4 regions of the Lysinibacillus sp. 54212 genome follow, and region 4 is predicted to be linked to each of the others. Evidence: riboswitches for the same ligand, from Rfam matches in the RefSeq annotation. Region 4 holds a riboswitch; each other region holds the start of a gene.
What was found. A riboswitch is a leader RNA that binds a small molecule or an ion and turns the genes downstream of it on or off. The one in region 4 is predicted to bind thiamine pyrophosphate.

Region 1 (8,349 bases), on a different contig from region 4:
AAAGCTTCCATTTCGTAGCCTTCTTTATTTAGTAGCACTAATTCGTGGTTAATATAGCCGCCACCGATTGCATCTACCTTATCCGTTGCAACCGCAGGAATTAAATCCCATCCTACATCCGTCATCTTCACTTTGCTAAAATCTCCACCATCATGCTCGACCATCGTCTTTATGACCGCTTCTGTTATTATGGTAGATGGATAGCCCACACTTTTACCTTCTAAATCCTTTGGTGAATCGATTCCTGCTTCTTTTTTCATCATAATAGAGTCAAGAGAATGGCGAACGTAGGCTGCAACCGACACGACCGGGATTCCCTCTGCTCTTGATTGTACAACCTGACTTTGGTAGCTAATCGCTAAATCGACCTTCCCTGTCGCCGCAAGCTTTAGCGGGTCATTTGTATCTGCAGGCATTTGAATTTCAACATCTAAGCCTTGCTCCTCAAAATAGCCTTTTTCTTTCGCTACATATAATGCAGAATGTACTGCGTTTGGATACCAATCAAGCATGATCGTGATTTTTTCTAATTCCGCTTCCCCTTTTTCGGATGACTTTTTTTCATCACTACAGCCCACCAGCATTACGGCAAGTAGCAGGAATACAACGGTAATTTTCCAATTTTTCATGTTATCTTCCACCTCTAATTTTCATATTTCCATTTTCGAAGAACGATTCGCTCAATCCATGCGGCGAGCGCAAACAGTAGGATCCCTACAAGGGTTAATATCGTAATCGCCGCAAATACACCTTCTGCATTCAAATTCCCAGACATTCTCCGGCTATAATAACCTAATCCCTCACTTGCACCTAACCATTCCCCAATGGTCGCACCGACTAATGCAAATACGATGGCCATTTTAAAGCCTGAGAAAAATGAGGGTAGTGCCATTGGAATATGTAGCTTTAGAAATATTTGCTTGCGGGATGCCCCCATTGAACGAAATAGTTCTATATAATCTTTATCACAGGCTCTTAAACCATCATAGGTGCTCACCACAATAGGGAAAAATGAGATGAGAACCGTCACCGCCACCTTACTCCAAATAGAATAACCAAACCACAGCACAAAAATGGGCGATAGTGCAATGATCGGAATCATTTGTGAAATGATGACAGCTGGGTACATTACTTTTTCTATAGGTTTAAAGCAGAACATCCCTATAGCGAGTGACACTCCTAAAATGACCGTTATCGAAAAGCCAACGAAAAACTCGATTCCAGTTGCCTTTAAATGCTCCAAAAAGAGGACTCTCCAGTTGTCGATAATCGTTTGCAACACCCCTGTTGGTGCAGGAATAATAAAGCTTGGCACCATTCCTTGCCTCACTAGCACTTCTAGCACAACAAGTGCTGTTGCAAAAAACAGTAGGAATAAATAGTATTGTTGTAACCAACTTTTAATACGTTTCACTAGAAATCTTCCTTTCTAGTGTTCTTCTTAAAGCTATAACCTCATCCGAATAGATCATTTCGTTGGCACGTGGTCGTGGCAAATCGACGATCACTTCTTCTACGGTGTTATTTTGATGCAATATTAATATGCGATCACTTAATACAATGGCTTCCTCTAAATCATGGGTAATAAAGAGGACGGTTTTCTTTAATTGCTGCCACATGGACAATAACCAGGCTTGCATTTCTTTTTTTGTAAAAGCGTCTAGTGCGCCAAAAGGTTCGTCGAGTAATAGCACATCTTTACCAGTGAGGAGCGCTCTTAAAAAAGCCGCGCGTTGTCTCATTCCGCCTGATAATTCCTTTGGATACGCATGTACATAGTCCTTTAAGCCAACCCGTTCGATCCAGGCTAGGGCTTCCTCTTTTGTTAACGTTACATCCTTTTGAATTTCTGCTGCGATCATGACATTTTGTAGGATCGTACGCCAAGGTAGCAATAAATCCTTTTGTGGCATAAAACCCACATCACCTGGAGCTGCTTGGCGATTGTGAATGATTATATGCCCATCATCCGGTGTCAGAAGACCCGTCATCAGTTTAAAAATTGTGCTTTTTCCTGTACCGCTTCTACCGATGATTGAAACAAATTCCCCCTGCTTAATTTCCATATTTAAATTAGAGATAACAGGAGAAGCATGACGTTCAAAAGCATAGGTCACATTTTGTAGGCTAACTACCATTTCTTTCTCACCTTCTCAAATGAACTAAATCGGCCAATCCTGTTTATGATAGTTCATGTCCCAGAATAAATACTCGTACTTTGAAGTAATTTGGAAATGCTTTTCTAATTGAGCGAGCTCCCGTTCTGGCTTTCCATCTGCTAATTCGTTCATTACATCGATCAGCCACTTGGCTCCATTGCCAAACTCCTCTGAATCGTATGTTTCTATCCACTTGGCATACGGATTATTTTCTAGATTATGACCGTATTGTGCTCTTAACAGCTTGCCAATTTCCCAATAATCCCACGCACAAGGCAATAAGCAGGCCACTACTTCAGCTAAGCTACCACTTTGCGCAGCATTTAACATATAATTCGTATAAGCTAAATTCACAGGCGTCGGCTTTGTCGCCTCGAGCTCCTCTGAGGTAATACCGAATTCAGCGGCGAATTGACGATGCAGATCCATTTCAAAATGTAGCGTGTCATTTAAAATAGCTGCAAATTTCCCCATCATGTCTAAATCTGTAGATTTGACAGATGCAATCGCAAATAGCTTTGCATAATCAATTAAATACACATAATCCTGCTTCATATATTGGATAAATTTATCCTTATCGAGTGTCCCATTTCCTAGTTCCTGCACAAATGGATGGGTATGATTCGCCTCCCAAATAGGCTGCACATTTCTAAAGAGTCGATCTGTAAATTTTTCTGTTGTCACATTCATCCCTGCTTCCTCCTTTTTACTAACAAGCACTTCCCTGATTCAGAAAAGCTCAAGCGCCCTATTTAGCCACAACAAGCGCTGGAGCTAGACACTGCTCCATCTCCAAGATTTTATACTTTCTTACTCTTAAATAAAAACCACTCCCTAATAATCGGAAGTGGTTTCGTGGCATAGTCGTATAATGATACGCTCGAAACTACTTCCCTACGCTAGCGTTAACTAGATCAGGTTCGAAGGGTTCTTCTCAGCCAATGGCGCCCCTAGCAGTCCTACAAAATATTCGGTTTTTTTAACTAATAAATGGTCATTCACTATAACTTGGTATTGATTTCCGTTGCGCCAGCGTGCTTTCCTGGGGGCGTCCGATGAGCCGCTTCACTCACTTCGCTCGCTCCAGGGTCTCATCTGTGACGCTAAGCTAATCCCCAAGGAGTCACGCTGGCTCCACTCCAATCAACAAACGCTTTATTCATCATGTGATCAACAGAGCATAGCTTCCCGTTGGAATGGAAAATATTGTCTGAGACGAAAACGAAACGGCAGTCATAATGCCTTCGTGACCAACATCGTGTTGGGCCAAGGAAACTGAAGTCACATGATTAAACCCTTACTAACAAGTTCCTTACAAATAAAAAACCCACTCTTTTTAGAGAGTGGGGAATGTACACGTAACAATCAACATACCTCACTTCCCTACGCTAGCCTTAACTAGATCAGGTTCAAAGGGTTCTTCTCAGCCAATGGCGCCCCTAGTGCTATTATTTGTATTTATTTTTATCATAACATGACTTACAATTTGTGCAAGTGATTTTATGGAAAAGATATTTTCCCCTCCAATTATTCCATGTCTCTATTCTTGCTCACGGTGATAGTCATTATATACATCTCGTTTTGATAGGCCGCGCAATTTTGCTACTTCCTTAATCGCATCCTTTGAATTAACATTCGTTTCTTCTATTATATAGTCCACATGCTGCTGTAGCGTCATCGAAGACCAATCATGGGCTTCTTCTTCTACCTCACCGGACAGATTGCCTTCCAGTACAATACAAAATTCGCCACGAATTTCATTTTCCGATGCCCAAACTATCGCCTCTTCCACTGTCCCGCGTAAAAACTCTTCAAATTTCTTTGTTAATTCCCGCGCTAAGGTGATTCGTCGATTCCCAAGTACTAATTCGATATCCTTTAGTGTATCCTTCAAACGGTGAGGCGCCTCATAAAATAACAGCGTCTCCTCTCGTTTTGCTACCTTTTCTAGCTGTGCACGACGTTCCTTTTTTTGACGGTTTAAAAACCCAAAGAAATAAAATGGCTGGGGAACGATCCCCGAGGCAATTAATGCAGTTAGTGCAGCATTAGCACCTGGAATTGGTACAACTGCAAAATCCTCTTCAATTGCCTTTTGAACAATATCCGCTCCCGGATCAGAAATACAAGGTAGCCCTGCATCGCTAACAAGTGCTACCGATTTCCCTTCTCGTAAATAACCGAGTAGCTTTTCCCCACCAACTTCAATATTATGCTCATGATAGCTAACAAGCTGTGTTTGAATCTCAAAGTAATTGCAAAGCTTTTTTGTATTACGTGTATCCTCTGCAGCAATCACATCAACTTCCTTCAATATACGTAATGCTCGTACGGTCATATCCTCTAAATTGCCTATCGGTGTCGCAACTAAATACAGACACGCCCCCGCTTCATGCTGGCTACTCTTTTGTGCTTTCACAGCTAGCCCTCCCTATATACTGCTCTTTTTTTTCACGTGTAAATTGTTTAAATGCATATTCCATACGCATCGCTTCTTGTTTTGATTCGAATATTTCATAATGGATGCACGTTACAGGCAGCCGAGCACGCGTATACTTTGCGCCTTTTCCGGCATTATGTGCAGCTAATCGTTTTTCCAAATTATTTGTATATCCAGCATAAAACGAGTCGTCTCGACACTCTACTACATAAAAATAATGCTTACTCTTTTCCATAAAGCATAGCGCTCACTTCTGCCGTATATTCATTATGCTCATCGTATACAAATAAAGGCGGCAATATTTTCAAACCTGGCTTTCCATCCTTAATTCCTTCAATAAGTAAGGTATTTGCTTCTTTTCCATGCTTCGGATAAATTAGCCTCATACGCTTTGGCTCTAAACGATTAGCACGCATTGCTGTTACGATATCAAGTAGTCGCTCCGGACGATGGACAAATGCAGCCTTTCCACCTTGCTTTAATAGACGACTTGTTGAATAAATTGCTTCGTCTAGTGTTAAATGGATTTCGTGCCGAGCAATCGCATAGTGCTCACTTACATTTTTATCACTTAGTTCATGTGCTAAAAAATAAGGTGGGTTGCATGTCACAGCATCATATTTTTCTATACCTAATGTATCCGGTGCAGCCTTTACATCCCCGAGCTTCATTTCGATTCTCTCAGTTAGTTTATTATAAGCAACACTTCGACACGCCATATCATAAAGGCGAGGCTGGATTTCGACACCGATAATTTTAGCCTTAGTGCGTGCACTGAGGAAAAGAGGGATAACTCCATTCCCCGAACATAAATCGACAACACTCCCACGCTTTGGCACACTCACAAAGCGAGAAAGCAGCACTGCATCTAACGAAAAAGAAAAGACTGATGGACTCTGAATAATACGCAAATCCTCTGCTAATAAATAATCCAGACGTTCATCGTCCTTTAACCACTCACTCATAAATACCTCCTACTACAAAAACACGCATTCCATTATGTGTAATTTTAGCCCTATCTTCTGGCCCTTGCTGTCTATTTCTCGGGCTTCCTACTCAGACTAATTTTATCTCTTTATTTCGTAAAGAAAAGACTGACCTCCTCTACGGAAGCAGCCTTTATCTTAACCATTTTGTTTATTTAAAAACGATAGACAGAACAAGCAATCCTCACCTTTACGTGAGCTTCCAAAATGAACATGACATACATGGAACCCTTCATGATAAAGGCGAGCCAGATTATCATAGCCTTCGCCGATATCTAACGTATCTTCCTTCTTTTGTTCAAAATCCACTGAATGTGTGGCAGTTTCATTAGACAAAAGCGCTTCTAAACGCGTTCTCAGATGAAGGTTTTCCGTTTGAAGTGTCTGATGTTCCTCCATCATATGCGCAACAAACTTTTTTAAAGCGACAAACTGTTGCTGCATCGATTCGAGTTGCTGTTCGAACTCCATAACAGTATCTAAAAAATTACGGTCCTTCACTCAAGCCACCCCATTAAGTTTCTATCTATATAAGATTTTTTTCGCATTGTAATAGTTCTTCCAACGAATATTCCACCGTGCGCTCCTGCTCCTGTAAATAAACCTGAATTAAACGCTCTAATACATTTAACCCAACTACTTTCCCATTACCATCTGGTGTCCTTGTTAAATCACCGATATCAGGCATGCCCTCTTTTGCAATTTCGTAATCATCATTTTCATATTTTAAACAGCACATTAATCGACCACAGAGACCCGAAATTTTCGTCGGATTTAACGATAAATTTTGGTCTTTTGCCATTTTAATAGATACGGGATCAAAATCACCTAAAAACGTAGAGCAACAAAGCATTCGGCCACAAGGACCAATACCACCTAGTAGCTTCGCCTCGTCGCGTACACCGATTTGGCGTAGTTCAATTCGCGTACGAAAAACAGAGGCTAAATCCTTTACAAGCTCCCTGAAATCGACACGACCCTCCGCTGTAAAATAGAAAATAATTTTATTGCGATCAAACGTATATTCTACGTCCACTAGCTTCATATCTAAGCTATGCTCAATAATTTTAGTATTCGCAAGCTCATAGGCACGTCTGGATTCCTTTAAATTTTCATCAACCTGCATCCGATCTCGCTCATCAGCCGGACGAACGACTTGCTTAAGTGGTAACACAACATCGTTTTCCTCCACCTGTCGAATCGGTACAACAACTTTTCCATACTCGATACCGCGTGCTGTTTCAACAATAACATACTGATCAACATCGAGTATGTACGCGGCTGGATCAAAATAATATATTTTACCCGCTCGTTTAAAGCGGACTCCGACTACATTATACAATTGTATACCCCTCCTGCAAATTAAGCATTAGCTGCTCCATTAATAACGCCCGGTTCATATTGCGCTGCAGGTTTGCTCTGGCCTGTAAAACAGCTTGCATTTGCGTTGATAAACGCTCATACGTCGTTTGCAGTGCAATTTCCTTAAACATCTGAAGCATATCCGGATAAGTACAAGCAGCTTCGGGATTGGCTTTTATCGCAACAATATCACGATAAGCAAATAGCAGTAAATCTAATGCTTGCTCCATTTCACTTTTTTCTTTAAATGAGGGAAGCCAATCTTCATGTACAATGAGTAATGCTTCATGTACATTCTTTCTCACAATCTCTACTAATTTTAACACTGTTTTTCTTGCATGTACAAACCGCTCTTCACCTGCTAATGAAATGGCCGTTTCCAAATCGTTTGTCATCATACTTACTGTTGACGCCATTGAATGTGTCACGCCATTCTCTATTAAACGTTGCATCAAAATATTTTTAGGTATTGTTGAAAATTTTATATGCTGACAGCGTGAGCGAATTGTGGGTAAGATTCCTTGAATTTGCTCTGTTAGAAGTATGGCTGTTACTTCACCGTCAGGCTCCTCCAAAAATTTTAGTAGCATATTAGCAGAAGCGGTATTTAATTTATCTGCGTGATGAAGCACATAAATTTTCCGCCCGCTCTCTACACCTGTCATAGCCATTTCAGATATAAGGTCACGTATTTGATCGATTTTAATGAATTGTCCGTCAGGCTCTACTTGTTGAATATTAGGATGATTTCCCGATTCAACTCGTCTGCAATTTCGACATGTTTCACATGGAACATTTTTTGTCGAATTTTCGCATAACAAAAGCTTCACAAAAAACGTCATAACCTCTCGCTTGCCTGTCCCCTTTTCACCCTCAAATATATAGGCATGTGCCATTCTATTTTTTTCATAAATTGTTTGAAGCTGCTTAATGACTGTAGGCTGTAGCATGTTCAGCTCGTCCACTTGTCGTACCATTTGTTCCACCTTTTTATTTTGACGTCCTAATTAGGAACGCTTCCTTAGAAAAGCGCTAGCGCCCTGCTTAGCCCCGACAGCTGCTTGCAGACCCGAATCGAAAGCATATTTTCCGCTCTCGACCGAGGAACTGGGCGCTGGAGCTAGACATTGCTCGCACTCTAAAAATTATTATTTTCTTTTTAGAAAAAACCCGTGTCCAACACACGATATAAGACACGGGCTTTACATATATAGGTTAATTAATAAGCCTTTTATTTCACCTATTTTATCTAATAAATCAATTGTTTCTTTTTCTTCATCTAGAATATCTTGAGCTAATTCAACAAGGCGTTCATCGATTGTATCGACAATTTTTAGTCGTCTACCTTCACCAAAACGATTCCATGTATGAGATTGCTTCATTTCTAAACCATGCTCAACTG
Region 2 (8,349 bases), on a different contig from region 4:
CACTATTTACGTGTGGGATTAGATTCACACGATTCAGTACGTATCGATTCTAAAGCAAACGAACATAAATAATTAACAGAGGCAGTCGCAAATGCGGCTGCCTTTTTAATTCTTTTTTAAGAACCAGATGCCTTTATTTTTTCATTTTTTAAACTTAAATATGTTATTATTGTTTGAATTCTCTTACATTTCGATTAAAATAATCTTGTTAAGAAAGGGGTAAAAAAACTATGTCGTCATTAAAAGATATACTTAACTATAACCAAGCGTTTGTAGAGGATAAACAATATGAACCTTATATTACAACAAAATATCCGGATAAGAAAATCGTCGTGTTATCTTGTATGGATACTCGCTTAGTCGAGCTATTACCTAAGGCCATGAATTTACGTAATGGTGATGTTAAAATTGTAAAAAGTGCTGGTGCTATCGTAAATCATCCTTTCGGAGGAATTATGCGTAGCTTACTTGTAGCAGTGTACGAATTAAAGGCAGATGAAATATACATTATCGGCCATTATGATTGCGGTATGAGTGCAGTTGATCCTGATGTAATGATTTCACATATGAGAGAACGTGGAATTAAACAGGAAACATTAGATACTGTCTCTTATTCAGCGATTGATTTACGTGATTGGTTACGCGGCTTTGGTGATGTTACAACGAGCGTGTTAAAAAGTGTCGAGCTTGTACGCACACATCCACTAATGCCTAAAGGTGTCCCTGTTCACGGTCTAATCATTGATCCAGGTACAGGTCGCCTAGACTTAGTACGAGACGGAAACGAACATCTATAAAATAATGAACGACGTAGAAATATCTACGTCGTTTTTTGATTGAATGAGCAAGCTAGCCTCGCCCAGATTGCTGCTTATAGTCCTCTTGTAAAATGGCATACATATAATGATCTACCCATTCTCCGTTAATAAAAATCAACTTTCTTAACAGGCCTTCTTGAACAAAACCACATTTTTCTATAACGCGTATTGATGGTGCATTGGTTGGCGCAATATACGCTTCCACGCGGTGTAGCTTCACAGATGTAAAGGCTAACCTCAAAACTAGCTGTACGGCCTCTGTCGCTATCCCTCTACCAACATAATGCTGATCCATTGAATAACCGACAAACGCACTTGAATAAGGAATACGCTTAATGCCATACAATGAAATATGACCAATCAGCTTATTAGTGAAAATATCATATATTCCAAAGGAAAACTCACGGTTCATCGACAGTAACTGTAAGCTTTCTAAAATTTTCTTATATTGCGCCTCCTCCGTATAAAATTCATCCCGGTGTAAAGGCTCATAGGTGGACCAAAAATATTTATTTTTCGCTAAAAGAGCAGCTAACTCTCTAGCATCCGACTCAACAAATGTTCGCAAATAGCATTGCCTTCCATCGAGTCTCACGAAGCGATCACCCTTCTTCCGCAGTAAGCCTAATAAACTCTTCCACATCTTTTATACAGAGCGCAATGCCCTTCTCCCAAAATTCTTGTTTTGTAATATCTTCACCTAAATGCTTCAACGCCAAATCCTCTACCGACATCACAGCTGTGTCCTGAAGTAACGAAATATACTTTTCTTCGAATGCATTCCCTTCTTCCTGAGCCTTCCCATAAATGCTTAATGAGAAAAGATAGCCAAAAGTATACGGGAAGTTGTAAAATGGCACTCCTGTAATATAAAAGTGAAGCTTTGAAGCCCAAAAATGCGGGTGTGTTTCTTCTAATGCGCCCGCAAATGCTTCATGCTGCGCTTCTTCCATCAGCTCATTGAGTCGTTGAGAGGACACAACTCCTTTTTTACGTTCTTCATAAAATCTCGTTTCAAAAAGGAAGCGAGCATGAATATCCATAAAGAAGGCCACAGAACGCTGTAATTTACTCTCTAGTAAATTTAACTTTTCGCCTTTCGTTGTAACTTCTCCTATAGCTGCGTCTGCAATAATTGTTTCAGCAAATGTTGATGCTGTTTCTGCAACGTTCATTGCATAACGGCGATTTAATACATCTACAGGACGAAGCGCGTATGAATGGAAGGCATGACCGAGTTCATGTGCAAGCGTCGATACATTGGACAGTGTACCTGAATAAGTCATAAAAATACGCGACTGATTTGCGACCGGCAGTCCTGTACAAAAGCCTCCTGGTCGTTTATTTGGACGGTCCTCCGCTTCAATCCATTCATTCTCAAATGCTGTACGGGCAAAGGCTTCTAGCTTCGGTCCAAATGTTCCAAAATGCTTTAGTATAAATTCTGCTCCTTCTTGATACGACATTTTAGGTGCCTTACCTACTATTGGAGCATTTAAATCGTACCAATCCATTTTTTCTTTACCTAACATACCTGCTTTAATCTTCAGAAAACGTACAAAAGGTTCTTTATTATTCGCGATTGCGCCCCACATAGCATCAAGCGTCTCTTTTTTCATACGATTTACTTGTAGAGGCTCCTGTAGTACTTCATTCCAGCCGCGCTTTTTGTATGTTGTTAAACGGAAGCCCGCTAAATGATTCAATGTTTTCGCGAAGAATTCTTCCTTCTCTGTAAACACTTTTTCAATCGCTTCAAAGGCATTTTTTCGTACTGTTGCATTCTGATGGGCACTTAAATTATTTGCTTGACCGATCGATAAAATTTGCAAATCCCCATCAACATCTACTTCAACCTTAATGTCACCAATCAATAAATTATACATTTGTCCCCATGCTGAATAACCGTCAACACTTAACGCAGAAATTAATGCTTCCTCATCCTCGGAAAGCTTTTGCTTCGCCTGCTCGCGCCATTCTGTTAAGATAAATGAAAATTTCTTTAGCTCCGCCTCTTCAAGTAATTGAATAAACTCAGCCTCTTTTATTTCAGCTAAAATTTGCTGGAAACGTAAAGTGGCTGGTGCAAAGCTTGCACCAATCGAGCTTAATTTATTTTGTAATAATAGAGCCTTTGTATCCTTTGTATTTTGCGCTGTCAAGCATGAAAGCATACCGCCTGCATGTGATATTTCTACTAGTACATCTTTCATTATATTCAATGCTTTTGTAATTTGTGTTACTGACACCGGCTGCTGTAAAGACTTTAAATATGAGAAAAAGCTCTCTACTTTTTCTGGTAATGCGTCTATAAATGCTTCAAATTCAGCTGATTCACTTCCACCCTCAAAAAATACATCTAAATCCCAAACCTCTGAGTATTTCCTTGTAGTCATATGTTATGCCCCCATTTCAGATAATCCATTTCAATTTATTATTGTAGGTTATTTTACTTCTTTTTCACTTTCAGTATATAAGTAATGTAAGGCGTTCTAATCTTTTGATTCTTGAACAATTTCTTCTAGTTCAGCTAGCGCCTTAGCACCTTTCTTTTCGAATACATTTGAAATATGTAAGCCACGTTTTGTTGCCTCTTTTTCAATATGATTAATCGTTTCCTGTAGCACTGCAATACGTGCATGAAGTTTATTATTACCAGGAATTAAAGCCCATGGTGCATTTTCTGTATCTGTATGCTTAAAAGTATCATCTGCCGCCAATACATAATCATCAAATTTATCACGATTACGCCAATCCTCATCTGTTAGCTTCCACGCTTTATATGGGTTCGTAGCTCGATCATTAAAACGTTTCAATTGCTCTTCCTTATCAATGTGAATCCAGAATTTTAAGATGATATAATCGCCATCTGTTAATAAGCGTTCAAAATCATTTATTTCTTCGTATGCACGCTTCCATTCCTCTTCTTTTGCGAAGCCTTCTAAACGTTCTACTAGAACACGCCCATACCAAGAACGATCAAAAATTGCGATTTGTCCATGCTGCGGTAACTTGCGCCAAAAGCGATGCATGTAATTATAACGTAGTTCATGAGGCTGAGGCGCCGATATAGGGTGTACTACATAACCTCGCGGGTCGATTCTTTCTGTTAGGCGTTTAATAGCGCCCCCCTTACCCGCAGCATCCATTCCTTCAAATACTAAAATTAATCCGATTTTCTTGTTGAATAAAAATTGCTGTGCGTTTAACATTTCATATTGGAGTACTTTTAACTTTTTTTTATACATTTTTTTATCTAGCTCTGACGATAAATCTAGATCTTTTAACTTTTTCATTATTCTCACTCCTTTTGATTATTACCTTATATTCTAATCTATCATGGGTTTAAATGGTATTTATTGTTGGGAACTAATTAAATATATATTTTTAAAGAAAGGAGACGATTTATGGGGCGTCGCATTTTACTTTTAATTTCTTTATTAACGATGACCGCTTACACATTAACAGCTATTTGGCTTGGTATAAATAATGCTACAACGATCACCATTATTGAATGCTTACCGCTATTATTTTCGCCTGCTCGCTTTGTATATTGTTTTTCATTCTTCTTGTTTGCTAGCCTATTTATTTTTATTTGGCAGACTCATAAAAATAGACAATCCATTTTTGCATTGAGCAGTAAGCAAACAACGTTATTTATTGGAACATGTTTTTTACAAAGCTTATTCTTTTATGAATGGCATAATGAACACTTAATAATTGCCACTATTTCATTTGTCGTTAGTCTCATTTCTTTGTTCGGACTTTATATTACGTACCCACTTAACAAGGAAAGTATCCAGTTCCGTATTCCAATATCACTATGGCTAGGCTGGAGTTTATTTTTTACTCTTGTGATTGTTAGCTATATGATTATGTACTACGAATGGAAGGGCTTTGGCTTAAGCAACGGCTTATGGGCTGTCATTATGCTATCGCTTGGTACTGCAATCGCCCTACATTTGCGTTATCATCATTTTGACCGCGTGACACCAGGCATATTTATTTGGTGTTATGTTGGTATTGCTATTACAAATGGCTTTGATGAGCTATTCGTTACGACGGCAGCTTTATTTTTATGTGGTGTGCTCGCTACGGGAATTATTTTCATAAGGAAGAAAAGTACTGTCTAAAAGAAGCTTCTCTTTTAGACAGTTTTTTATATAGGAAAAGCTGCAGGTTATATCCCCGCAGCTTTTTTTTAATCTTCTAGTGTTGTTAAAATAATCGGCTTATCTTTCGTTACGATAATGGAATGCTCGATTTGTGCTACTAACGATTTATCAGGAGTGATAAAAGTCCAGCCGTCGCCTGCTTCTACAATATGCTCTGCTTTTGCTGAGATGAATGGCTCTACTGCAAGTACCATTCCCTCTTTCATAATTGTAGAATCCCAAGCATCATAGTAATTTAAAATATGTTCTGGCGCCTCATGAAGTGATTTACCTAATCCATGACCTGTTAAGTTCATAATAACTGTTAAACCATGATCACGGGCCTCACGCTCAACCGCTTTCCCAATTTGGTTTAATTTGGAGCCTGCTTTTACCTTTAGCATCGCACGATCAAATGCTGATTTTGCAACCTGACAAAGCTTTTCCTTATCTTCGTAACCATCCCCAACAACGAAAGAAATTCCTGTATCCGCAAAATAGCCATTCAAGGAGCCTGATACATCGATATTTACTAGGTCGCCTTCTTGAATTACTTTTGCACCTGGAATTCCGTGGGCTACTTCATGATTTACACTAATACATGTAAAGCCGGGGAAGTCATATTCACCTTTTGGACCAGATATTGCACCAACCTCTTCAAACATACGACCAGCAATTTCGTCTAGATCCTTTGTTGTTACACCTGGTTTTGTAGCTGCCTTCATTTCTTCACGAATTTCAGCTACTATACGTCCGATTTTTTTAAATGCATCTATTTCTTCTTGTGTTTTTACGATCATACTCATATCCCTCTCTATCGAAAAGTTTCCTTAATACTATATCATATTCAAAAGAGAGTAGCCTACTTATGCTTTTTGTAACAGTTTTGGTGAGGACGTAAATAACATGGAAGCTGCAATTGCAGTTAAAATAATGGCAGGAATCATATAAGAGCTATTGTAAATAATAGAATAAACCCACACATTTTGATCTCCAGCATATTCTGCAAAGAACACAACACCTGCAATAAGGTGGGCGGCAAAGCGAATAGAGCCGCCAAGTACTGTTCCTAGTACAATATAAAAGACCATTTCTCTCATTTGCCCATTACTAGTAGCGTGAAGTAGTGGTCTGCGAATAACAGCAGCTAAGCCAACTGCAGTAAAAGCAATCCCGTAATCAAGTAAGCCTTGGACCCAATGATAGACATGTGCTCCAAATGCTATTTGTAGTACGCCAATTAATACCCCCGTCGTGAGCCCCGCTGCTAGCCCCCAACGAATGGCCATTAGTACGATCGGAACCATTACTAAGCTTACTGAGCCTCCCTGTGCCCAAATTGTAAATGTTAGCTTATCTAGAATAAGCCCAATCCCTGCAAAAATCGCAATTTCCACCATCATTAATAAACGTTTTTTGTCCATTTTTCAATCTCCTTTTTTTGTTCCGATGTAGAACTAGAACACAAGGAGGATATGAAATAGAAAAAACGACATTAGGACAGAGCCTAACATCGTTATGAAGTCGGTTTCTATCCACATCCCTACGCAAGCTTTAACTTACAGGTTCGAAGGGTCAGTGCAGCTGTGCACAATCTCAGCCGACTTGCTCGGCCCCCCTTGTGGTAATACATCATGTAATTGTTGAACAGCTCCATTTTAAGTGAACATTCTACTATAATCAAGTATGAATTAATCGAAACTTTTATGCCTATTCATCCGTAAACTAGTTAATAATACTACTTGGGAGGGGTTTTTATGAATAATTCAAAAGGTTTAAGTGCATTGAATTATTTTAGTATCTTTTTTGCTCCGTTTATTGTACCGATTGTTGTGTATTTTGTTTCACATGATTCTGAAGTAAAACGACATTCAATTCGCGCTTTACTTTCACATATCATCCCAATTATTCTTGCTATATTTTTATTTATCGGTATTTTCGCGTTAGGTATTTTTTCTAATGAGGCGGTCAATCTCGGCGATTCAGCATTTTTTTCCTGGATTATAGCCTTCGGTGTATATATGCTTATTAATTTCGCCGTTATTATTTGGAACGTTATTGAAGGTGTAAAGGTACTTCGTTAACGTTTATAAAGTAAATGCAATTGGGTATATTAATCACACAAATTACAATAAATATGTATAGGCAAGGAGTGCAGAAAATGAAATTAGGAAAAATCGTCAAAACAGCTATGAGATGGGCACCTGTCGTATATCCAGTTGTAAAAAAAGCAATTGATAGTAAAAAGGCAAGTCCAATAAAGTCAGCAACAACTAGAAAAAAATAATTTTTAAGGGTACATTTCGTCAAACATATCGACGAAATGTACCCTTGTCTTTATTTTAATAGTATCTTTGTTCGACTATAGCCTTCTTTTAGCTTCTCAACTTCTAAAATGGCAGGGATGGCTGCCTTTAGCTCAGCAACGTGTGATATCACACCGATTATACGTCCTGATTTTTGAAGATCGATTAAGGTGTCAATAGCACGCATTAATGACTCTTCATCTAGCGAGCCAAATCCTTCATCAATAAACATCGTATCAATACGGACATTCCCCTGGAAGCTTTGAATCACATCTGCCATTCCAAGCGCCAAACAAAGAGACGCGTTAAATTTCTCTCCACCGGATAACGTTTTTACATCACGTGTTTGACCAGTATAGCTATCATACACATCCAGACTTAGACCACTTTGACGACCATGTGATTCTTGACGATCAGAGCAAACTAATCGATATTGACCGTTTGATAAATGATGTAGACGAATATTTGCTGCCTCTGTAATCTGCTCTAAATACCCCATCTGTACGTATCGCTCAAAAGAAACCTTTTTTGAATTTTGACCGCGTAGCATGTTATATAAATCGACTATTTCGTTAGAAACCCTTTCGAGTGTATCAATTTTTTCAGCCACTTCCTCGAGCTTGTCAGTATAATCCACACAGTTGCGGGCACAATCCTTAGAGACGTTAAGCACATGATATGCCTGCTCGTATGCTAGCTTTAATCCCTGGAGCTCATTAGATAGAGCTGTTAAATCGACTATTTCCTTCCCTTGTAGCGAACCATTCTCTTCTCTAACAAATTCCTTTAATGCATGAAGCTCATTTGTAAAATTGATGTATTGTTGCTGCAAAAGGGCGATTTGTTCCTCACTGCGCTTCGCTAAAGAAAACTGTTCAAAGGAGGAAAAGCCTGCTGCTGAAAGCTCCGTAGTAAATTGTGCTTTAGCCTTCGATAACTTTTCTTGAAGTCCTTGTTTAGCTTCCTCCGTTAGCTTTAACGCTTCCTCTGTTTTTGTAATCGTCATACGTACTGAATCGTACTGTTGCTGTGCCTGTTGAAGCGCCTGCTGTAATTTACTAAGGTTTTGCT
Region 3 (8,349 bases), on a different contig from region 4:
CCATAATGTATCGCCTTGCTCAATTGTAATATTTTTATAGTGCTCGATTTTTTCGTCTGTAATAAATAAGTATAGAATAAAGACAAGAGAAGCTGCGAAAAAAAGTGCTATATAGCTATTTTGTTTTAACCATTTCATTATAAAAAACCCCTTTACGAATGTTTGTTCGGTATGTATGTTTTCATATTAGAACAAACGTTTGTTTTTGTCAACTCTTTTTCGAACCTATGTTTGCATTGTTGTTCGCATAATGTTATACTGTTCGTAATTAGATAGAAGAAACTACATAAAAATAGAGAGGTGAGCACTATGACAAAGGTATCAAAACGACAAGAAGCAATACTAGCATTTATTAAAGATGAGGTGCGAGCAAAAGGTTATCCTCCATCAGTTCGAGAGATTGGAGAGGCTGTTGGTCTTGCTTCAAGTTCAACTGTACACGGTCATTTAGCGAGGCTTGAAAGTAAGGGCTTGATTCGTCGTGATCCTACAAAACCTCGTGCAATTGAAATTTTAGATCATGATGCTGATCCGGTTAATAAACAAGAAGTGATTCACGTTCCATTAATCGGGAAAGTAACGGCTGGATCTCCAATCACAGCAATTGAAAATATTGATGAATACTTCCCACTTCCTAATACATACGGTACGAGTGAGGATCAAATTTTCATGCTAGAGATTATGGGAGAATCGATGATTGAGGCAGGCATATTAGATGGTGACTTTGTCATTGTGAAGCAGCAATCAACAGCTCATAATGGCGATATCGTCGTTGCAATGACAGAAGATGATGAGGCAACGGTAAAACGATTCTTTAAAGAGAAAACTCACTTCCGTTTACAGCCTGAAAATTCTTCAATGGATCCTATTCTAGTGAATCAAGTATCGATTTTAGGTAAAGTTGTAGGCTTATATCGAACAGTACAATAAATATAAATGGAGAAGAATACGCAAGGTTTTCTTCTCCATTTTTCATTCCTGAATATTTAAGGGTATTGATTTCATAAATACGTGAGCATTACTGCAAATTCGTGCATACTTATGTTTTTCTGCATTTCATTCCCATTCAATAGATGGTTCTTGCTTATGTAGATCAACGGAAGAAAATAGTATATGAAGATGACAATTATAGTTATTTCAATTATGGAATTAAAATTAACGAATGAACAGCATCTCTTATATGAAGTCGCTTTAATTAATTGATGGACATACGGCTTCTCCAAAATCGAATCTGTAATCGATTTTTTTAGTTTGTAATTGTAGTAGCTTTATTTTACAAAAGAGATTTTATTGATCCCCATCATAAAAAGGCGGCCGAAAATCCAGATTTTCATCTAAATTTTCGGACAGCCCTTTTCGCTAACTATTGATATATTTTGCCGCCAGATTCTTTAAATTCTTTTGCCTTTTCCTTTAAACCTTCTTCAACCGCTTTCGTTTCTTTTTCTTTGACACTATTGCGAATATCATGTGAGATTCTCATGCTACAAAATTTCGGTCCGCACATCGAGCAAAAATGGGCTACCTTTGCTCCTTCTGCAGGCAATGTTTCATCATGATACTCTATTGCTCGTTCAGGATCTAATGATAAATTGAACTGATCTCGCCAACGGAATTCAAAACGCGCTTTCGATAAGGCATCATCTCGTTTTTGCGCTCCCGGATGCCCCTTCGCTAAATCGGCTGCATGTGCGGCAATTTTATACGTAATGACCCCTTCACGTACATCGTCTCTATTTGGTAAGCCTAAATGTTCCTTCGGTGTCACATAACAAAGCATGGCCGTGCCAAACCAACCAATCATCGCAGCACCAATCGCAGATGTAATATGATCATAGCCAGGGGCAATATCCGTTGTAAGCGGCCCTAATGTGTAAAACGGTGCCTCTTCGCAAATTTCTAATTGCTTATCCATATTTTCTTTAATAAGATGCATTGGTACATGGCCTGGTCCTTCCACCATCACTTGCACATCATGCTTCCAAGCAATTTTCGTTAATTCCCCAAGCGTTTCGAGCTCTGCAAATTGTGCTGCATCATTGGCATCATGAATAGAGCCTGGGCGTAAGCCATCGCCAAGCGAAAAGGCCACATCGTACGCTTTCATAATTTCACAAATTTCTTCAAAATACGTATACAGAAAGTTTTCTTGGTGGTGCGCTAAACACCACTGTGCCATAATCGATCCGCCACGCGATACGATGCCTGTTAAACGCTCCACTGTTAATGGAATGTAACGTAGCAGGACACCAGCATGAATCGTAAAATAATCTACTCCTTGTTCTGCTTGTTCAATTAATGTATCGCGGTAAATTTCCCATGTCAGATTTTCTACGATTCCATTTACTTTTTCAAGTGCTTGGTAAATTGGCACAGTCCCAACTGGCACAGCCGCATTACGGATAATCCATTCACGTGTTGTATGAATGTTTTTTCCTGTAGACAGATCCATAATCGTATCAGCGCCCCAACGTGTAGCCCAAATCATTTTTTCTACTTCTTCTTCAATCGAAGAGGAAACCGCAGAATTCCCAATATTGGCATTCACTTTCACGTGAAAATTGCGTCCAATAATCATCGGTTCTAGCTCTGGATGGTTAATATTGCATGGAATAATCGCACGACCTCTCGCTACCTCACTCCGCACAAATTCAGGCTCCATATTTTCTCTAATTGCAATAAACTCCATCTCCGGTGTAATCATGCCTTTTTTTGCATAATGAAGTTGAGTCACATTTTTTCCTTCTTTCGCACGCAATGGTTGGCGCTTTAAGTTCGGGAAAATGTTGTGTTGAGCACGAGGATCATCCTCATTACTATAGCCATTATCTTCCGCCTTCACTTGTCGCCCTTCATACTTTTCTACATCTGCTCGTTCCTCAATCCATTTACTGCGAAGAGCCTCTAGCCCTTTTGTTATATCGATGGAAGCGTTCGGGTCGGTATAAGGTCCACTTGTATCATAAACTTGCACTGGTAGGTTTTCCTCTTCCCCTACTGTACTCGTCGTTGGACCTAGCACAATTTCTCGCATAGGTACTCTAATATCCTGTCTTGAACCAACCACATATACTTTTTTACTCCCTGGAAAGTTGGACATGATCGAAATGTTTTCTTTGTTTAATGAAGTTGATGACATAAAAAAACTCCTCCTTTATATTTGGTAAAGGACGAGATCTAGATCAATCCATTAGTAGTGGGGCAAACTAGAAAGGCACAGCGCAACTAGAATAGGTCAAGCGGATACCGCGTTTTTCAGATACCTATTCTATGAAAACGTTCCTATACAAAAAAAGCTGAATCCATTTATTAGAAACATAAACGGACCCAGCTTACGATATGTATGTAGAAGTGCTCACATATACTAAAGATTTCTAACTTCCCTACGCTGGCATGATCCAGATCAGGTCCAAAGGGTCAAGAAACTTCTAAGCGTTTCCCTCTCAGCCCAACTCATTGGACTCCCCTAGTTAACACTATTCGATTACCATTATTGTACAATATTACCACTTGAAATAAAAGGGTATTTTTTATACTATTTCGTCATTCACCGTTTTTTTCATAATTGCGATTATAGTAAACGCCAGTACCAATCGATCATTTCCTCACCATAAAAATAAACAACAATGGCAGCTATCGCGATAGAGGGCCCAAATGGTACAGGGGTTTTTCTTCCTTGCCCCCGTATTTTGAGCACAATAATGCCGATCACCATACCAATGACAGAAGCCAAAAATAGCGTGAGTAAGGTTTGCACTGTTCCTAGCACTAGGCCGATAACAAAGAACAGCTTTATATCGCCACCGCCCATGCCGCCTTTTGAAATCACGGCAATTAAAAATAGTAAACCAAAGCCGACAGCTGCCCCGACAATACTATCCCACCATGGCTGAAGTGGTGAGAAGAATCGAGCGAGCAAAATTAATGGCAGAAAAAATAATAATATCTTATCCGGTATTAACATGTACGCAAGGTCCGATACATTGATAATCACGAGCAACGAAATGAACAACAGGGCTACCGCTAGCTCAGCTGTAATACCAAGATGCCAAGTAGCGAAGGCAAATAGAAAGGCTGTTACTATTTCGGTCAAGGCATAGATTGGGGAAACTTTTGCCCCGCAGCTACGACATTTTCCTCGTAAAAATAAAAATGAAAAGACAGGTACGAGATCCGGCACCGTCAGCTGTCGATTGCAGCTAACACAATGAGATGGAGGAGAAACTATGGACTCTTTTTTAGGCACTCGTAAGCCGACTACATTATAAAATGAGCCAAATACGAGACCAAAAACTCCTGCAAATACTGTATACACAATCTCCATCTTTAACGCTCCTTACTCCTACCTGCGAATTTTATTCATAATAGAATGTAGTTACTTGAACGGTTGCTACGACAGTATCCGACTTATCCTCCGCAAACTTGTTTTCCTCACCAGATAGTTCGTATTGGATCGTATCAATATGCATGACCCGTTCAATATTTTCAATTTCCTTAATAAATTGCTGTAGCTTTTTGTAATTTGGAGATGCAACTTCCATATTAAATGTCACGAGCTTTAACGAGCCCGGCAATGAATCGGCAGCAATCGTTGAAACGGGTGTAGTATCTTCCTCTGGAGTCGTTTCTGCATTGGCTTCTGTATCAGTTTGAGTTGCATCCTGCCCTTCTGTTTCCTCTGCTGAAGGCACATGAGGATCCTGTAGCCCTGAATCTGAAACGAGCGAATCGTAATTATTAAACTCTACTTTTAGGATACGTGAGCCAGTTACAAATTCTATTTCTTCAATATTTAACAGCAGCTCATCAATCGCGCGTGTTTCAGGAACCTTTTTTCGCAGATCAAATTCATTTGTCTCGTTGTTAGATCTCTGCTCCTTTACAGCTGCGATGCTTTCCTCAAGTGCAGCCATTTCCATCTTCAAATTATTGACAGACGATTCCATACTTTCTACTTCATCCTGCTTAGGAAGCACAACATAATAGTATACGGCAAAAAGAAGAGCAAAGATTAATGCTGTTAATAATAGCACTGGTGAGCTTTTACTGTTCGAGAATGATTTCATCGAATTCCACCTCCAACAGCAACAAAGGCTATATCAATCATTAGCATAACCTCGACAGAATATCGTGGAACCTCGTTAAACTTCACTTCTTCGCTCTCTCCCTCTTCTGCAGGATCCAATTCAAAGTTTTCAATTGTTCCCACCTGCGAATCAATAAAGTACGGGCTATTTTCTAATCGACTTACGTACGTTGAGACCTCGTTTAACGTTTCAAAATCAACCTTGATTGTCACACTCGATTCACCAAACTCGTATTCTCGTAAATACGTATTTTCCGGTAGCAGACCCTGTGTTTCATCAATAAGTGGAGAAACTGGATAGGAGACAAGTTCTACAAAGGCAACCGATTCCTCGAGTGAGCCCTGATTCATCGTTTGCAAGGCTGATAATTCCGCCTCTAACTTAATTCGTTTTTCCTCTAGCTCTGCTTGTTCACTCGTTAAATCCGACAAATTCGACTTTGCACTAACATACATCCATGAGAGGACTACTAAGCCTAACAGTACAACAATTCCAAGGAGAACATAGAGTAACTTGGAGCTCGTCTCCCCTTTTTCAAGCTTAGGCATGAGGTTAATATCTGGAATCATTCGTTAACCCCCTTCAATGCCAGCCCTAACAATGAGGCATGCTTAGCCTTACAATTCGGAAAGCGCTGCGAAACAACACTATCATCCACTAGCTTTACAGGTGTTACTAAATTTTCACTCAAAAAGTCTGCAATGCTTTGAAGTAAGGGATTATCGCCTAGCACAACAATTTCATCCACCGATTTTTCGCCCTTATGTAAGGAGAATTTAAAAAAATTCATCATGCGATCAATTTCTAGCACTTGATCGGTAATCATCGCTCGGTAATCATCTAGCTCTCCATTATACGTAAATGTAACGTCACCTTCTGTAGCCATATGATCCTGCCAGTTTTCTAGATTTGTTTCAATCGATTGGAAGCGTAAAAATTCCACATTTCCTTTTGAATAAATGCAAATTGATAGCTCATTGATCGACCAATCTGTTATTAAATACGTTTTATGGCTATCTAGTAGATTAATATGCTCGAGTAATCGCAAATTACAAAGCGCCCGAATATCTGCAACTTGAGGCTGTAAATGACAGTCTAGTAGCAGGCCAATTAATTTCGTCACCTCATCTGGTGGGGCAGCAAACAGCACAGCCTGCCCGTCCCCCTCCTGATGATCATACACATCTAGGAGCGGCTCCTGGAATGGCAAATGAATCGACTGCCCAATCTCCATCTGCACATACTCCTTCAACGCCTTCCCCGTCAACTGGGCAGGATGATCAAAGGTTTTTAATAGCACAGAAGTGTCAGGAACAAACAAACGAACATTTTGCTTCTTCCCACCCCATTTTGCAACATTGCTCTTTACAATCTCAAACAAGGTCAGCTCATCAACAACCGCTCCATCCTGTACAACACCTTTCGGCAACGGCAGCTCATAAATCACAGGTTGCTCCAACTTCTGCCCCTTTGACACCAGCGCACGTACTATATAATCGTTTATAGAAATCGACACATGCGACCTCTTTTTCATCGTTAACATCAATAGGGAACCCCCTTTTCCAATACCTCGAGCCACTTAATGTAGCGAATTAGTCACTCAATGGAACACCCAACTATTGGTTGGGTGTTCGATGAGGGAATAATTTAAATACTATTTTTCAATACTCAGTCCAGTATCCGGAACTGCACTACCTTTAGTTTTTTCATCATTAATCCCTTTAACTGTGGCACCTTTAAAGGTTACTGTTTTTTCCCCAGAAAACTTGATTGCAGCAGCTGTTAATTTTCGTGGTACATCCACTGAAATTGTTGCATCAGCAGGAATTGTACCTTCTGAATCTAAATATTTATCTTCTTTTAATTTTTTCACATCAACAGTGGTTGCCTCTGGATTATCTGTATAGTATAAATTCGCTGAATTTATTACATTAATTGCATCAGATTTCACCCCATTAAGACGTGAGTTCTCAATGATGTTACCGATAGCAGGAATTGCAATTGCAGCTACGATAGCTAAAATAACAATTACTGCCAGTAGTTCTACTAAAGATAAACCTTTTTCGTTTTTAATACGTTTTTTCATAAGTTCAAACATATAAAAACCTCCTTTATTATTTTGAATAGTATTTTGCTTTTGCACGGACGTTAATTGCATTTTTTACTCACCTCCCTGCAAAACGCCCATATGCTATTTTTCTATTACATTTGTTCATACAAGCTAAACATCGGTAGGAAAATTGCTGCTACAATAATTCCTATGACTACTGCCAACAACAGAATCATTAGTGGCTCAATTAACGACTTTAGTGTATCTACTGAACGATCTACCTCTTCCTCGTAGAAGTCCGCAATCTTTTCGAGCATATAGTCAAGTGAGCCTGTTGATTCTCCGATTTTCGTCATACTTGTAACGAGTGGTGGAAACAGCCAGCTTTTTTCCAAAGGCTCAGTTAATGAACTCCCTTTTTCAAGGCTTGCTCTTGCTTTTAACACAACTTCCCCAATAACTGGGTTACCAGACACCTTTTCTGAAATGGTCAATGCATGTAAAATCGGTACAGCACTACTAAATAAAGACGATAGGTTACGTGTTAACCTTGCTATAGCTGATTTTTGAAACAGCTTTCCAAATACCGGCATTCGTAGCAAGAAATAATGTACAGTATAGTTGAAGTGCTTATTATTTTTAAAAAAGAAACGAAAGATTAATATGATCATGAGTAGTGTCACAATGACAACCCACCAAAACTGCTTCAGCCAGTCACTAAAAGCTACTGTAAGAACTGTGAGTAATGGTAGTTCTGCATTCATCGATTCGAATGACTCAACAAATGTAGGTACGATAAAGATCAGCATGAAAAACACAACAACGATCGTAATTAGTAATAAAATGGCTGGATACGTTAAAGTCGACTGTACCTTTTTCTTTAATTTAAAGGATTTTTCAAATGTGTTTGCTAAACGCTCTAGCGTGTCATCGATATTCCCGGTCGCTTCTCCAGAGCGCATCATATTAACAAATAGCTCTGGAAATACTTTCGGATGCTTGGCCACTGCCTGCGAGAAGGTTACCCCTGTACGTACATCGTCCTCTACCTGCTCTAACGCTCTTTTTAATGCCTTGCTTGTCGATTGTTTTGCCAAAATATTCGTAGCCTCTACAATCGAAATACCTGCTCGGATCAGTGTAGCGAATTGTCGACAATAGATGACGAAATCCTGATTTTTCACCTTGCCACCGAGTTGCAAATCCTTGTGT
Region 4 (8,349 bases):
CTTCATACTCATCGTTTATTTTGGTAATACCAGCCATTACTCGATTGGTTAAGGATGCTCGATCTTCTGCGTTCGAATATTGATTATCCGGAAATGCCAACAGCCTTTCCTCAGGGCTCATCCCTTCCCCATCTCCATAGCTTCTTTCAACGAAATTTTGCATTTCAATTAGTGGAACATCTATGTAAGTTTGAATGATTTCTGCTGTTTTTTTAGCCCTTTGTAGTGGACTAGTAATGATTAGATTCCATGTCGTAGCTGCTAAAAACCTTCCACAATCCTTTGCTTGTTCTACGCCATTACTATTTAACTCTACATCTGTTCTTCCTTGAAGTTTACCCAAAACGTTCCAATCCGTTTCACCGTGTCGTACTAAGCAAATTCTCGTCATAAAATCCACACATCCTCAAATTAATATTAAATTACATTTTGGGATAACGAAGAAACAATCCTATTTTGCATAGTTCTCCTTCACAACTAGAGCGTCTCTTCCAATTTCTGAATCTTTGAGTGGGACATTACATATACATTGCCGAAAATGTCGATTTTGCTTCCCTTTACCCGTACAGCGCAATCCTTATTCGACGCATAAATATCCATTTCTTCCGATAAAGAGGACAATTCGCTTTGAACAAGAGCAATGTTATTTTCAAGATCATAATGAGACAGGACGGAAAAATTGTCTAGACCTACTCCGTCATAAAGAGCGTTTATTTCAACTTTATATCCAAGTTTTTTCGAACATAGCCATTTAGCGGACATATTGATGGCACCCGCGCTTGCTCCCATCACAACGGCTCCGCTTTTTTTTATCACATACGACAATTCATAATCATTCAAAAAATTATTTTGATTAACCGTATTTCCACCTAACAAGAAAATGACTGACGCATTTTGAATTAACTTATGGGCATCTTCCTTATGTACGCTATAATTGATCAAATAATATTCATCAAACGTAATGCCAGCCTGGTCTAGCCACGACCGTTCAGTAGCACCATCCTCTTCTAACAAATAAGGATTCGAGCTAATCATTACAATCGATTTTCTATCAGTTATATCCTCGTGTAACACTCTGACCAGATTCTCTGGAAAAAAAGAGTTAAACCACCCTAAATAATAGTGAGTTTTCATAAGTACCCCCGTTGCAAAGATAAGATTAAATAACATTAATTTATTGCGTTACCAATTCGGTTTTCTTGTTAACAATACGATACACGCCTCATGCTAAGTGACAGAATAATCATTCATAGTTTCAGTGTAACAGTTTAAATTCTCTTATTCTATAAGCGGTTCTGTTTGTTGAACTACTTTTCCTAAGTCATCACAAACAAACCCCACGAAAGCTGCTTGTTAGCCTTTCCGTGGGGGTAAGATTACGATTTTATAAGGTTAATTCGTTAAATCTTTAAACACCGCGACTGTTTCGTTGATATTTTCACTTTCACAAATCGCTGAGATAACCGCTACGCCGTCTGCTCCGGCTTGGATTGGCTCGGTCCCATTTTGCTTTGTGATGCCACCTATTGCTACAATCGGCAGCTCAGGGTATTGGTGAGAGACTTGCTGTAAGAAGCTTGTACCAGCAGGTGTTTTTGCATCCGCCTTCGATTTTGTTGCAAAAATCGGGCCAATCCCAACATAGTCGGCTTTGTGTGTAAGTGCAACCTGCAATTCCTCCATGTTATGGACCGAAATCCCGAGTATTCGATCGCCGATTTTTTCTCGAACCTCACCAACGGACATATCCTCCTGGCCAATATGAACACCGTCTGCTCCAAGCTTTATGGCGAGTTCAATATCATCATTTACAATAAAGGGCACGTCGTACTTCTGGCAAAGCTTCTGACATTCAATGGCAAACCCCTCGTACGCCGCACCGTGTAACGCACCGTCGCCTTTTTCTCTCAATTGAAAAATGGTCACGCCTGCCTGTAATGCCTCCTCAAGAACCTTTAGTGGCTCGCGATTCGTTATATTTTGTGTCCCCATAATAAAATAAACTTGTAAATTCTCACGCTTCATGGACTGTCACCTCACACTGCCCCTCATGTTCTTTGTAGGCAAAATGATTTGTCGGACCGTGCCCATTCCCGATATTTAACGGGTTTGAAATCGCTAGCTGAACAAATTTCTTCGCTTCTATTATTGCTTCACGTACACTTAATCCTCTTCCTAGAAAAGCGGTACATGCAGCAGAAAATGTGCAGCCTGTGCCATGTGTTTGTCTTGTTTGGATTCGCTCGCTTGTCATTGTAAAGCTCGTGCCATCATTGAAAAACACTGTATCAATTGCATCCTTACCTGATAAGTGTCCACCCTTCATGACGACACACGAAACACCAAGCTGTAGTATCGCTTGTGCAGCTTTTTTAATATCCTCCTCTGTCTCAATACGAAGTCCTGTAATTTCTTCGGCTTCTGGAATATTCGGTGTTAGGACAGTAGCAATCGGCAGCAGCTTCGTTTTAAGGGCATCCATTGCCTGTTGTTGAAGTAGGCTCGCCCCTCCCTTTGCTATCATCACTGGATCAATCACGAGTTGGACCGACTGATCCGCCAAAAAATCCGCGACTTTCTCAATAATTTCAGCAGAAAATAACATTCCTGTTTTCACAGCTCTAACGGGCATATCCTCAAAAACAGTCCTCATTTGGTCCTGGACAAATTGGGGTGTAGTTGGAAAAATCCCGTTAACACCTAGTGTATTTTGAGCGGTTAAGGCTGTAATGGCTGTTGTACCAAATACACCTAACTCCTGAAATGTTTTAAGATCCGCTTGAATTCCTGCTCCTCCACCGCTATCTGAACCAGCTACAGTCATAACAATATTCATCCTATTTCACCTCTTGAAATTAATTGTAGTGCATTTAAAACGCCCACTCCAAACGAGCCGATGCCACGCTCATGAGAAGCCATTATTGCTACACCCTTATAGTCTTGTAGGACATTTTGTAGCGTAGAGAGCGCGTTATCTGTTGAAGCTAGCGCCGCTGTACAGATAGCACTTAGTAAACAGCCTGTTCCGGTTACTTCCGTCATGCGCTCGTCACCACCCTCTGCACGAAGGACATCCCTACCATCTGTAACGATATCGGTGCTCCCTGTCACAACAACAAGGCAGCTATATTTCTTCGCTACTGCGATTGCTACACTTTCTACATCCATTTCTCCTGTGCCGCTGTCGACACCTTTTCCGTCCCACCTAACTCCAGCAATCGCTGCAAGCTCCCCTGTATTACAGCGAATGCAGTCGAATTTCACTGTGCCCAATAGCTCCTGCACAACATTCATGCGAAACTTCGAAGCACCTACGCCAACAGGATCTAATACAACTGGAATGCCGCGCTCATTGGCACATTGTCCCGCCAGCTTCATCGCCTTACTTTTTACTTCATTGACTGTTCCGATGTTAATTAACAAAGCATCGACAATTGAAGCCATATCCCTCATTTCTTGTACTTCATCAGCCATAATCGGTGAAGCACCAATAGCTAGTAGACCGTTTGCCGTAAAATTTGCGACAACATAATTTGTAATACAGTGTACAAGCGGTTTTTTTGCTCGAATTTCTTTTAAGCTCACGTTTGATTTCCTCACTTTTTCATAGTTTATTGATTCAGGCTTGCCAATTCATCCTTGACGAGTGAAAGAAAAAAAACGATATTAGGACAGAGCCTAACATCGTTTTTGAGTTGGTTTCTATCCACATCCCTACGCAAGTATTAACTTACAGGTTCTAAGAGTCAGTGCAGTCTTGTGCACAATCTCAGCCGACTAACCCGGCCCCTCCTGTGGTTGTTATTTAATTGGAATGCCCCTATCATAACGAAGTCCTATCGAAATTTCAATAAGGTTGAAATCATTTTTTATAGTAGGGGGCAATTTATATGAAGGCTGACTCTTGATTGTTATAGAAGCTTATTAGATTGCGACCGGTGTTTTTGGATTGATATAGAGCCTGATCAGCTAAATCTAATAATACTTTCAATTCCTTGTCTCGGCAATCATATAGGGAGGCTACGCCCATACTAAGTGTTAAATTCACTTCAAGCTCCTCCGTTCGGAATTCAAAGTTAGTCATTTGGTTGAATAGCCCTTGGAAAAATGCTTCAGCTTCTTCAACCTGCTCAATTAAAAATACAAATTCATCTCCAGCATAGCGTGCAAAAACTACCTTTTCCGGCAATGCCTTTTTCACTACATGCGCTAATTGCTGTATCGCTAAATCTCCTATAATATGACCAAAACGATCATTAATATTTTTAAAATGATCGATATCTATAATTCCACAGTATACATTAGACCCTTTACGATTCGCATCATCAACTAGCTTGGAACCGTGTTTTTCTAAATATCTACGGTTAGGGATGGACGTTAAACCATCCACATAAACAAGCTGTTTCATACTATCTAAATCGATTTCTTTTATCACCTTAATAGTTTCGGAGCGTAATTGCTTCTTTTGTTGATTACTTAGTTTTTCATTTAGCAAATTGGCATACTGTAAGGCGTATTTATAGTCTCCCACATTTTCATTTGACTTTATTAAATTCTCTAAAATAATTGTTAAAAATGGCTCTTCCTCTGTTTTTTTTACATAGTCGTATGCTTTTTCTAATTCCTCGATTGCCTTCTCATAATGCCCTAAGCTATTAAAATAACGACCTTTTACACAGCGATAGTACATGACCTCTCGACTATGCTTTTCGATTTCATTAATTTTTTCAAAGGAATGTAGGAGTTCCTCTATTTCATCTAATTTATTCCACTCTAATTTAATGGTAATCAGATTCAAATAATAGGCAGCCTCGGACATCGTTGTTTTTACCCTTGGATCCCTGTCGAAAATTCTTTTTACCTCATAGGCAATTTCATTTGCATGATCAAAATTCTTCATTATTAAATAGACCGCTTGTAAATTAATCAAACTAAGTAAATAACGCTTTGTATCATTGAGCTTTTTCGCTAAAAAAATTGCTTCGTTATAATACTCGATTGCTGATTCCTCTGCACCAATTGATGCACTAATAAACGCTAAATATGTATTGAGCTTTAATCTATTGACCTCTGTACCATATTCATTACAATACGCTTTATACTCAGGCAAATATTTATATAACTCTTCGACACGCCCCATGTTCGCAAGATTCTGACATATCCACCCGAGGCAATCGATTACTTTATCATATTGCTTAACCTGTTCGTATTCCGTTTTTAGTATCCGAAAGTAACTTAAACCTTCTTCAAAATTTGCAATCAAATGCATGCTTTTTGCATATTCAAACTTTTCATCTAATGTTTGTAAACTATCAAATTCAATTGTTTCTGTTTGTTGCATAAGCATGTCTGGCTCCCTTATTACAGATTTCTTATTTTAATTAACATAGCATTAGGAGTTATTTTGCAATAATAATCACTAGTTAGATTATACCACATTATTGTAATAATTTATATAAATATAACAATACAAGAAATATTTTTTTGATAGTTACAGCATCATTTGTAGATAGGTGTTAAGTCGCAACTCCAAAATTATTTAAGCAAAATATTAACAATATCCACTAGTATGTAGCTTTCTTCCAATAAAAAAAGAATTCGCCCATTTCTACTTAGAAAAAGGCTTTTGATAGCTTTCCCCCGTAGAAATAAGGCAAATTCTTTATATTTATATCAAATTTTCATCTAATATTTTTATCGTACTTCCGCACCAGCCTGTGCTAATGCTTTTAAGACTTTATTATGTGCAGCTACTACCTCTTCATCAGTTAGCGTGTGCTCTGGGTCGAAGTAAGTTAATGAGAAGGCAACAGATTTTTTACCTGGAGCCATTTTTTCTCCCTCGTACACGTCAAACACTTTTACATCCTTCAGAAGCTTTGTTCCTGCCCCTTTAATGATTCGAACAATTTCACCAGAGGCTGTTGTCTGATCAAGCTCAAGGGCAATATCACGAGTCATTGCTGGGAAGCGCGGAACAGGCGTATACACTAAGTCCTCTGTTACAGCACTTAAAACTGCTAATAAATTTAACTCAGCAACATAAGTCTCTTTTACGCCAGCTTGCTTTTGCTGAGCTGGGTGAAGCTGGCCGATAAGACCAATTTTTTCACCGTCTAGTAGTACATGGGCTGTACGACCAGGATGTAAGCCATCAACAGTTGCTCCTTCATAAGAAACGCGGTCTGTTAAGCTAAACTTTGCAAATATAGCCTCGATAATTCCTTTTGCTACGAAGAAATCAACAGGCTTCTTCTCACCCTGCCAAGCGTTATCCGTCCACTTACCAGTTAGTACAAGCGCTAAATGCTCTTCCTCGAATGGAAGCTCCTCAGACGTTTGGCCAAGGAATACAGAGCCGATTTCGTAAAGTGCTACAGAGTCAATTTGACGAGCTACATTATAAGCGGCTGCTTCTACTAAATGAGGGATTAAGCTTTGACGTAGGGTTGAACGCTCCTCAGACATTGGCATTAACAGCTTTGTTGTTTCTTCAGCTTTTAAAGCGAATTTTTGTGAGTCCTCCTCTGACGTTAATGAGTATGTTACAGCTTGGAATAATCCAGCCCCCTCCATAACATTACGAACGATTCTTCGTTTTGCTTGGTAAGGTGTTAAACGACCTACTACATCCGACTCTGGTAGGGTCATTGGAATTTCATCATAGCCATACATACGTGCAATTTCTTCCACGATGTCTTCTTCGATTTTAATATCCTGACGACGTGTCGGTGCATCGATGATCAGCATGCCATTTGCCGCTTCTACACCAAAACCTAGACGTTCTAAAATAGAGAGCATTTCTTCTAAGGAAATTTTCATTCCAAGACGGCCGTTAATGAAGTCTGGCGAAACAACAACACGAGCTGGCGTTTTGTCTAGCTCATCTACAAGTACTGTACCTTCTAGTACTTCACCACCTGCAAGCTCTGAGAGTAGCTGTGCCGCGCGTTCAGTAGCAGGAAGTACACGGTTCGGGTCTACGCCTTTTTCAAAGCGAGCTGATGAATCTGAGCGTAAGCCTAAATCCTTTGATGTACGGCGAACTGAACCACCTGCGAAGTAAGCAGATTCAATCACAACTGTTGTTGTAGCATCTGACACCTCAGAGTTTGCACCACCCATAACACCAGCAACTGCAACTGGCTCTTTGCCATTCGTAATGACAAAGTTGTGAGAGGCTAATGTACGCTCTACATCATCAAGTGTCGTAATTTTTTCTCCCTCTGTAGCAAAGCGTGTTACGATTTCACCTGTTTCTAGTTTATCGTAGTCAAATGCATGAAGTGGTTGACCGTACTCCATTAGGATATAGTTTGTAATATCTACTACGTTGTTATGAGGGCGAACACCTGCAGCCATTAAATAATGCTGTAGCCAAAGTGGAGATTCAGCCACTACTACGTTTTTCACTACTTTTGCTGAATATAGTGGGTTCGTTGCTGTGTCCTCTACACGAAGCTTTAATAGATCCTCTGCTTTTTCAGCTGAAGCCTTGTATGTGATTTCTGGCAGTTTCACGTCCTGTGAAAGAATCGCTGCTACCTCATAAGCAACACCTAGCATCGATAACGCATCTGAACGGTTTGGTGTTAGGCCAAGCTCTAAAACTGTATCGCGAAGCCCTAAAGTTTCAAGTGCATCCTCACCAGGAGTTACGTCTGCTGGTAAAACATAAATTCCTTCAGCATATGCTTTCGGTACAAGACGACCTTCAATGCCAAGCTCCTGTAGCGAGCAAATCATACCGTTCGATTCAACACCACGTAGCTTTGCTTTTTTAATTTTAATGCCGCCTGGAAGCTTAGCACCTGGAAGCGCTACAATCACCTTTTGTCCCTCATCGACATTCGGTGCACCACAAACGATTTGCTGAAGGACTTCTTCACCTACGTCCACCTGGCATACATTTAATTTATCTGCTTCAGGGTGTTTTTCTTTTGATACAACACTACCAACAACGACATTTGTCATGCCAACAGAGCGATCGATGACTGCATCGACTTCAATTCCTGAGCGTGTAATTTTTTCTGCTAACTCTTGTGGGTCAAGACCATCAATATCTACATATTGGGATAACCATTTTAATGAAACTAACATAAATCTTCCTCCTTACCCTTCACTTCGGTGGAATTGTGATAAGAAGCGTACGTCATTCGTATAGAAGTGACGGATATCATCCACCCCGTATTTTAACATCGCGATACGCTCAGCACCGATACCGAACGCAAAGCCTGATACTTTTTTCGAATCATAGCCAGCCATTTCAAGCACGTTCGGATGAACCATACCCGCACCTAAAATTTCAATCCAGCCTGTTTGCTTACATACGTTACAGCCCGCGCCACC

Region 1: linked by a shared signal. The riboswitch ahead of tenA (thiaminase II) and the one ahead of thiM (hydroxyethylthiazole kinase) in region 4 are both predicted to bind thiamine pyrophosphate.
Region 2: linked by a shared signal. The riboswitch ahead of thiT (energy-coupled thiamine transporter ThiT) and the one ahead of thiM (hydroxyethylthiazole kinase) in region 4 are both predicted to bind thiamine pyrophosphate.
Region 3: linked by a shared signal. The riboswitch ahead of thiC (phosphomethylpyrimidine synthase ThiC) and the one ahead of thiM (hydroxyethylthiazole kinase) in region 4 are both predicted to bind thiamine pyrophosphate.

What each region holds. Positions count from the first base shown of each region.
Region 1 is NZ_JBAFWZ010000024.1:4,323-12,671, reverse strand. Features, by position in the region: gene V4T18_RS14585 (ABC transporter substrate-binding protein) at 1-629, opposite strand, end outside; gene V4T18_RS14580 (ABC transporter permease) at 644-1,414, opposite strand; gene V4T18_RS14575 (ABC transporter ATP-binding protein) at 1,401-2,138, opposite strand; gene tenA (thiaminase II) at 2,163-2,849, opposite strand; TPP riboswitch at 3,034-3,121, opposite strand; TPP riboswitch at 3,523-3,610, opposite strand; gene rsmI (16S rRNA (cytidine(1402)-2'-O)-methyltransferase) at 3,700-4,578, opposite strand; gene V4T18_RS14560 (GIY-YIG nuclease family protein) at 4,559-4,834, opposite strand; gene V4T18_RS14555 (tRNA1(Val) (adenine(37)-N6)-methyltransferase) at 4,821-5,564, opposite strand; gene yabA (DNA replication initiation control protein YabA) at 5,724-6,086, opposite strand; gene V4T18_RS14545 (PSP1 domain-containing protein) at 6,112-6,927, opposite strand; gene holB (DNA polymerase III subunit delta') at 6,920-7,924, opposite strand; gene V4T18_RS14535 (YaaR family protein) at 8,150-8,349, opposite strand, start outside.
Region 2 is NZ_JBAFWZ010000002.1:136,617-144,965, reverse strand. Features, by position in the region: gene V4T18_RS02495 (hypothetical protein) at 1-72, shown strand, start outside; gene V4T18_RS02490 (beta-class carbonic anhydrase) at 231-797, shown strand; gene V4T18_RS02485 (GNAT family N-acetyltransferase) at 850-1,461, opposite strand; gene V4T18_RS02480 (M3 family oligoendopeptidase) at 1,421-3,214, opposite strand; gene V4T18_RS02475 (polyphosphate kinase 2 family protein) at 3,311-4,114, opposite strand; gene V4T18_RS02470 (tryptophan-rich sensory protein) at 4,226-4,951, shown strand; gene map (type I methionyl aminopeptidase) at 5,020-5,772, opposite strand; gene thiT (energy-coupled thiamine transporter ThiT) at 5,839-6,396, opposite strand; TPP riboswitch at 6,496-6,602, opposite strand; gene V4T18_RS02455 (DUF4870 domain-containing protein) at 6,730-7,056, shown strand; gene V4T18_RS02450 (hypothetical protein) at 7,134-7,259, shown strand; gene V4T18_RS02445 (SMC family ATPase) at 7,310-8,349, opposite strand, start outside.
Region 3 is NZ_JBAFWZ010000013.1:79,474-87,822, forward strand. Features, by position in the region: gene yneA (cell division suppressor protein YneA) at 1-138, opposite strand, end outside; gene lexA (transcriptional repressor LexA) at 310-930, shown strand; gene thiC (phosphomethylpyrimidine synthase ThiC) at 1,364-3,139, opposite strand; TPP riboswitch at 3,364-3,478, opposite strand; gene V4T18_RS11130 (prepilin peptidase) at 3,572-4,324, opposite strand; gene V4T18_RS11135 (potassium transporter) at 4,356-5,066, opposite strand; gene V4T18_RS11140 (PilN domain-containing protein) at 5,063-5,656, opposite strand; gene pilM (type IV pilus biogenesis protein PilM) at 5,653-6,630, opposite strand; gene V4T18_RS11150 (prepilin-type N-terminal cleavage/methylation domain-containing protein) at 6,742-7,245, opposite strand; gene V4T18_RS11155 (type II secretion system F family protein) at 7,290-8,349, opposite strand, start outside.
Region 4 is NZ_JBAFWZ010000018.1:227-8,575, forward strand. Features, by position in the region: gene V4T18_RS12735 (histidine phosphatase family protein) at 1-391, opposite strand, end outside; gene V4T18_RS12740 (Type 1 glutamine amidotransferase-like domain-containing protein) at 478-1,134, opposite strand; gene thiE (thiamine phosphate synthase) at 1,393-2,025, opposite strand; gene thiD (bifunctional hydroxymethylpyrimidine kinase/phosphomethylpyrimidine kinase) at 2,015-2,836, opposite strand; gene thiM (hydroxyethylthiazole kinase) at 2,833-3,585, opposite strand; TPP riboswitch at 3,695-3,803, opposite strand; gene V4T18_RS12760 (tetratricopeptide repeat-containing diguanylate cyclase) at 3,887-5,341, opposite strand; gene pheT (phenylalanine--tRNA ligase subunit beta) at 5,695-8,100, opposite strand; gene pheS (phenylalanine--tRNA ligase subunit alpha) at 8,113-8,349, opposite strand, start outside.